DNA from 2 places in the Azoarcus olearius genome. Region 1 is predicted to be linked to the other one. Evidence: predicted binding sites of a transcription regulator. Region 1 holds the regulator's gene; the other holds the start of a gene.
What was found. The regulator FliA, encoded in region 1, starts transcription of late flagellar genes. The targets are predictions, from matches to a motif close to CTAAAGTTNNNNNNNNNNNNGCCGNTA.
Positions count from the first base shown of each region.

Region 2: dqs_RS07765 (chemotaxis protein) is a predicted target of FliA. The motif match lies at 995-1,021, and genes of this name have one in related genera.

Region 1 covers NZ_CP016210.1:1,272,802-1,276,210, forward strand. Annotated here, with positions in the region: gene flhF (flagellar biosynthesis protein FlhF) at 1-298, shown strand, start outside; gene dqs_RS05990 (MinD/ParA family ATP-binding protein) at 301-1,083, shown strand; gene dqs_RS05995 (RNA polymerase sigma factor FliA) at 1,208-1,978, shown strand; gene dqs_RS06000 (flagellar motor protein) at 2,046-2,786, shown strand; gene dqs_RS06005 (methyl-accepting chemotaxis protein) at 2,843-3,409, opposite strand, start outside.
Region 2 covers NZ_CP016210.1:1,673,343-1,676,751, forward strand. Annotated here, with positions in the region: gene dqs_RS07760 (methyl-accepting chemotaxis protein) at 1-883, shown strand, start outside; gene dqs_RS07765 (chemotaxis protein) at 1,086-2,051, shown strand; gene dqs_RS07770 (chemotaxis protein) at 2,061-3,017, shown strand; gene cheY (chemotaxis response regulator CheY) at 3,048-3,409, shown strand, end outside.

The DNA of each region.
Region 1 (3,409 bases):
CTGCCGTGGCGACACGCTCGACGACGTGGTGCGCGCCTACGCCGGGCCTGACCTCGCCGGTGTGATCTTCTCCAAGGTGGATGAGGCGGCCTCGCTCGCGCCGGCGATCGACGTCGCGGTGCGCCGCAAGCTCGACCTGCTCTACGTCACCAACGGCCAGCGCGTGCCCGAAGACCTCCACCTGCCCAACCGCGCCTACCTGCTGCACCGCGCGCTGCGCGAGCAATCGGCCGAATCGCCGTGGCGCATGAATGGCGACGAAGCCGGCCTGATGCTCGCCGCCGGTTCGGGAGCCTGATCATGATTCCCGCCCGCGAAGACCAGGCGGCCGGGCTGCGCCGGCTGTTCCGCCGCGCGCCGCCCACCGTGGTGGCGCTGTATGCCGCCGGCCGTCAGCGCAGCTACAACGCGGTACGGGCCGCGCACCGCATCGCCGGCCAGGCCGAACGCGTGTTGCTGCTCGACGAGGCCACCGGTGAAGATTCGCTGGCAGATGCGCTCGGCCTGCCGCCGGGCGGCGATCTGCTGCAGATGCTGGATGGCCGCATGACGCTTGCCGACCTGCTGCAGCCGGTGCCTGGATTGATGGGCCGGGTGCCCGCGGCGGCAGCCGCGCTGGCGCTGCCGCTGCTCGACGACGCGCGCCGAGCCTGTCTGGTGGAAGCGGTGCGGGTGTTGCACCGCCACGCCGGCATCGTGCTGATCCACGCTGCTTCGGCGGCCGACCCTTCGCCCTTCGTCCACGCCGCGCCGCGGCGCCTGCTGGTGGCCGAGGTCAGCGCGAGCGGTGCGACCGAGGCCTACCAGGCGATCAAGCAACTGGCGGCGGCCGGGGCGGGTTCCTTGCACGTTGCCGTGTGCCGCGCGCGCAGCCGCACCGAGGCCGGCGCGTTCTTCGGCAGCCTGGAAAAGCTGGTGCGCCGCCACGTCGGCGTGCCGCTGGCCTTCGTCGGTGAAGTCGAGCGCGACGACATCGCCGCCGGCCTGCAGGCGCCGGTGGCGGAGTCCTCGCCGCGCGAGGCGGAAGCGGCTTTCCTGCGCCGCCTCGGCGCGCTCGCGGTGCCGCGTAGCCCGGGAGCATGAGAACATGCATCCATACACTTATCCGGCTGGAAATGGGGGCGGGGCTGCGGGAAAATGGCCTCCCCGCAATAGCGACGACGGCGAGCCCGAGCGGCCCCGGCGCAAGAAGATACAGGCGACCTGGATGTACGACGCAGAGGGCAATCTCGACAAGGATCACCTCGTTGTAGCCTACGCCCCGCTGGTCAAGCGCATCGCTTTCCAGTTGATGGCGAAGCTGCCGGCGAGCGTGGAGGTCGAGGATCTGATCCAGAACGGCATGATGGGCCTGCTCGACGCCATCGGCCGCTACGAGGAAGGGCTGGGCGCCCAGTTCGAAACCTACGCGGTGCAGCGGGTGCGCGGCGCCATGCTCGACGGCCTGCGCGAGAACGACTGGCTGCCGCGCAGCCTGCGGCGCGACATGCGGCGCATCGAATCGGCCATCCACGTGCTCGAACAGCAGCATGGCCGCCCGCCGAGCGAAACCGAGCTGGCCGAGTCGCTCGGCGTGCCGCTGCCTGAGTACCAGCGCATGCTGCAGGACGCGCGCGGTCACCAGCTGGTGTATTTCGAGGATTTCACCGATGGCGAGGGCGAGGACTTCCTCGACCGCCACCTCGGCGCGCACGAGTCGAACCCGGCCGAGCTGCTGGAGGACGCCGACATGCGCGCGAACCTGATCCGCGCGATCGACGACCTGCCAGAGCGCGAGAAGCTGGTGATGGCGCTGTACTACGAAGAAGAACTGAACCTGCGCGAGATCGGCGAGGTGCTGGGCGTCACGGAGTCGCGCGTGTGCCAGCTCCACAGCCAGGCGGTGGCCCGTCTGCGCGCCCGCGTCATGGGCGCCCGCGCCCCGGTCAGCGGCGGTGCCCGTCGCGGCCGCCCGCCCAAACGGCCGCCGGAGGCCTGAGCCCTTCCACGCCCTGCCGCCCGGCGGTCCGGTCTCTCCGGCCGGGCACCAACCGGACTGAACCCGCATGGACAGCATCAGCCTCGTCGGACTCACCCTCGGTGTCGCCGCGATCCTCATCGGCCAGGCGATGGAGGGCGGCCATATCGCCTCGCTGCTGCAGCCGACCGCCTTCCTGATCGTCATCGGCGGCACCCTCGGCGCGGTGATGCTGCAAAGCCCGCTGCGCGTCTTCAAGGAGGGCATGCGGATGGCGAAGTGGGTGTTCATCACCCCGGCGACGAGCCACGCGCAGTTGATCCAGCAGGTCACAAACTGGAGCCATGTCGCGCGCAAGGAGGGTCTGCTCGCGCTCGAAGCGCAGATCCCGCGCCTGCCCGACCCCTTCATGCGCAAGGGCTTGCAGATGCTGGTCGATGGCGTGGAGCCGGGCCGCCTGCGTGAGGTGCTGGAGGTCGAAATCGGCGCGTGGGAGGCGCAGTTGCGCCAGTGTGCGCGAATCTGGGAAAGCGCCGGCGGCTACGCGCCGACGGTCGGCATCCTGGGCGCGGTGATGGGCCTCATCCATGTGATGGAGAACCTCTCCGACCCCGCCAAGCTCGGCTCCGGCATCGCGGTCGCCTTTGTCGCCACCATCTACGGCGTCGGTTCCGCCAACCTCATCTTCCTGCCGATCGCCAAGAAGCTGCTCGCCCACATCGGCACGCTGGTGGCGCAGCGCGAAATGTTCGTCGACGGCCTCGTCGGCATCGCCAATGGCGACAACCCCCGCATCATCGAAAGCCGCATGCAGGGCTACGTGGTCTGACGCGCCACCTTCGCCCCCTGGGGGCCGCCCCGCGGCAGCAGGGCGGTGCCTTGCACCTATAGCCGGAAGCTGTCGATCGACCCTTTCAGCTCGTCGGCCAGCCGATGCAGCCGGTCCGCGGTGTCCGCCATGCGACCGAGGGCGCCGTGGCTGTCTTCCACCATCTGAGCGATACGCTCCACCTGCTGCGCGATCTGCGTGCTCGCTGCGCTTTGCTCGCGTACCGCCTGGCTGATCTGTTCGACCTCTTCGGCCGCGCGGCTGGACGACTGGCTCGCCGCGCCGACCGCGGCGGAGGTGCCGGCCATGCTGTCGCGGCTGGATTCCAGCGCCTGCAGGCCGTGGTTCAAGGCCTGTTCCAGCGCGTGGGCCTGCTCGCCCAGCGTGGAGGTGATGGCGTCGATCGCGCTCGCGGAATGGCCCGACTTCTCGGCGAGCTTGCGCACCTCGTCCGCCACCACTGCGAAGCCGCGGCCCTGTTCGCCGGCGCGCGCCGCCTCGATCGCGGCGTTCAGCGCGAGCAGGTTGGTCTGGTCGGCGATCTCGCGCACCTGCTGGGTCATCGCGGTGATCTTCTCGGCGTTCTGGATGAAGGCGCGGGCGGTTTCGGTGACTGCGTTCAT
Region 2 (3,409 bases), 400 kb from region 1:
CAGCGAGATCGGCACGATGATCAACGCAATCCAGGACGAGACCCGCACGGCGATTTCGTCGATCCGCGAAGGCAGCAACCAGGCCCACGCCGGCGCGCAACTCGCGCAGCAGGCGGCCGGTTCGCTCGAACGCATCAACCAGGGTGCGCAGCAGACGATGGAGCGCATCGACGAGATCGCGGTGGCGATCGCGCAGCAGAGCCGCGAGGCGGACAGCGTCGTCGGCCATGTGCGCCACATCATGGACATGGTGGAGCGCAACTCCACCGGCGCCGCCGATACGCTGCAGGAAGCACAGTCGCTGGAGAGCCTGGCGGCCAACCTGCACGAGATCAGCAAGGTCTTCCGCCTCGGCTCGGAGGGCGAGCAGGCGATGCAGGTGCACAAGCGCATGCCGGAGATCGTCCAGCAGGCCGCGCGCGAGGTCGGCAAGCTGCTGGAAGACGCGATCGCGGCCGGTCAGCTGACCGAGGAGGCCGCGTTCGACTCCAATTACCAGCCGATTCCCAACACCCGGCCGCAGAAGTTCAATACGCGCTTCGACAGCCTCACCGACAAGGTCTTCCCGCGTGTGCAGGAAGCCGTGCTCGACCGCAACGCCGAGGCGGTGTATGCGATCGGCTGCGACCGCAAGGGCTATGTGCCGACGCACAACAAGCGCTTTTCGCAGCCGCTCACCGGCGACTACGACAAGGACTTCGTCGGCAACCGCAGCAAGCGCGTCTTCGACGACCCGGTGGGCAAACAGTGCGGCGCGCACGAACTGGAGTTCCTGATCCAGACCTATCGCCGCGACACCGGTGAAATCATGCACGACATCTCCGCCCCGGTTTACGTGAAGGGCCGCCACTGGGGCGGTTTCCGTATCGGCTACAAGGCATAGACGGCCGCCGAACGGGGCAGGGCGAGGCGCCGTCAAAATCCGGCACGGTGCCGCGCCGCGAGGCATGGTTGATGCGAGAATGCGGAGCCGCTCCGGTCCTTGGCAGTACGCCTCAAGTCTGTCGATGGCCGGTCGATAAACACAACATCACCTTCCGGCCGCGGCGGCCGGAGAAGACAAGCCGCCCCATGCGGAGAACGAAATGTCCGATCTGTTGAAGAACATCGATGCCCGCACCCGGCTTGCGGGCACCAACAAGCTGGAGATCCTGCTGTTCACGCTGGGTACCGACCAGCGTACCGGCCGGCGCGAAACCTTCGGCATCAACGTCTTCAAGGTCCGCGAGGTGATGCGCACGCCGCAGATCACCGCTGCGCCCGAGATGCCCTCGTCGGTGGAAGGCATGGTCAGCCTGCGCGGCGTGCTGGTGCCGGTGGTGGATCTGGCCAAATACGTCGGCATCGGCTCCGATTCGCCGCGCGACATCATGATCGTCACCGAGTACAACGGCCACACCCAGGGCTTCCTGGTGGAGGCGGTCGATACCATCCTGCGCCTGGACTGGTCGCAGATGCGGGTGCCGCCGGAAATGCTCACCGCCAACATGGGCGGGCTGGTTACCGCGGTGACCGAGCTGCAGGGCAACAAGCTGGTGATGATGCTCGACGTCGAGAAGGTGCTGTCCGAGACCACCCGCTACGACGACGCCTTCCTGTTCAAGGACATCGAGGCAATCGAGGACGGCGCCACGCACACCGTGTTCTTCGCCGACGATTCCTCGGTCGCGCGCAAGCAGATCACCCAGACGCTGGACATCCTCGGCGTGCGCCACGTCGGTTCGGTCAATGGCCGAGCGGCCTGGGAAGAGCTCAAGAAGGTGGCCGCCCATGCCGACGCCACCGGGCGCAAGGTCAAGGACATGGTCAGCCTGGTGCTGACCGACGTCGAGATGCCCGAGATGGACGGCTACATCCTGACCAAGCACATCAAGTCCGACCCGCGCTTCGAGGGGGTGCCGGTGATCATGCATTCCTCGCTGTCGGGCATGTCGAACCAGCAGCTCGGCAAGTCGGTCGGGGTGGACGAATACGTGCCCAAGTTCGAGCCGCAGCGCCTGGCGCAGACCCTGCGCCGCCTGCTCAAGCGCGACCACGCGGCCAAGGAGTGAGGTGAGCCCATGCTGAATCTGGACCAGAAGGACAACGCGCTGCTCGAAGCGGTGGATGGCCGCACGATGCTGGCCGGTTCCAACCGGATGGAGATCCTGCTGTTCTCGCTCGGCACCAGCGAGACCTTCGGCATCAACGTGTTCAAGGTGCGGGAAGTCTCCAAGACCCCGTTCATCACCAAGGCGCCCAACATGCCCAATGGCGTGGAAGGCCTGATCTCGCTGCGCGGCAACGTCATCCCGGTGCTGTCGCTCGGCAAGATCCTCGGCCTGTCGCAGCCCGGCACCGGCCTCGGCGGCTCGATGATGGTGACCGAGTACAGCAAGCGCACGCTCGGCTTCCTGGTCGACGAGGTGGACCGCATCATCCGCGTGGAATGGGACAAGGTGCGTACGCCCGACAACGTCTCGGCAGGCAACAACAGCTTCATCACCGCGATCACGGAACTCAACGACGGCAAGCTGGTGTCCATCCTCGATGTGGAAACCATCCTCGCCAACACCTTCGGCGAAGCCATCGTCGGCAACATCGCGCCGATCAGCGGCGGGCACGAGGTGAATGTGTTCTTCGTCGATGATTCCGCGGTCGCGCGGCGCAAGATCTCCGAGGTGCTCGACAAGCTCGGCGTGCGCCACAAGCACGCGCAGAACGGGCTGGAGGCCTGGACCCGCCTGGAAGGCATGGCCAGCCATGCACAGCAGATGGGCCGCCACGTCGCCGAGGAGATCGACCTGATCATGGTCGATGCCGAAATGCCCGAGATGGATGGCTATGTGCTGACCCGCAACATCAAGAACGACACGCGCTTCGAGGGCATCCCGGTAGTGATGCACTCGTCGCTGTCTTCCGACGCCAACCGGGCCATGGGAAAACGGGTTGGGGTCGATTCTTACGTGGCAAAATTCGACGCCGATGTGCTCGCCGAAACCCTGCGCCCGCTGCTGCAGCGCGCCCGCCCGGTCTGAGCCGCCCGCCCGCGAATTACGGAGACCAAGATGGCCGACCCCAAGATGAAATTCCTCGTCGTCGACGACTTCTCGACCATGCGCCGCATCGTGCGCAATCTGTTGAAGGAACTCGGCTACACCAACGTGGACGAGGCCGAAGACGGCGCGGTTGCGCTGCAGAAGCTCAACAGCGCGCCGTTCGACTTCGTCGTCACCGACTGGAACATGCCCAACATGGACGGGCTGACGCTGCTGCAGACCATCCGTCAGACGCCGCAGCTCAAGCACCTGCCGGTGCTGATGATCACCGCCGAGGCGAAGAAGGAAAACATCATCGCCGCCGCCCAGGCCGGCGCCAGCGGCTACATCGTCAAGCCCTTCACCGCGGCGACCCTGGCTGAAAAGCTGGA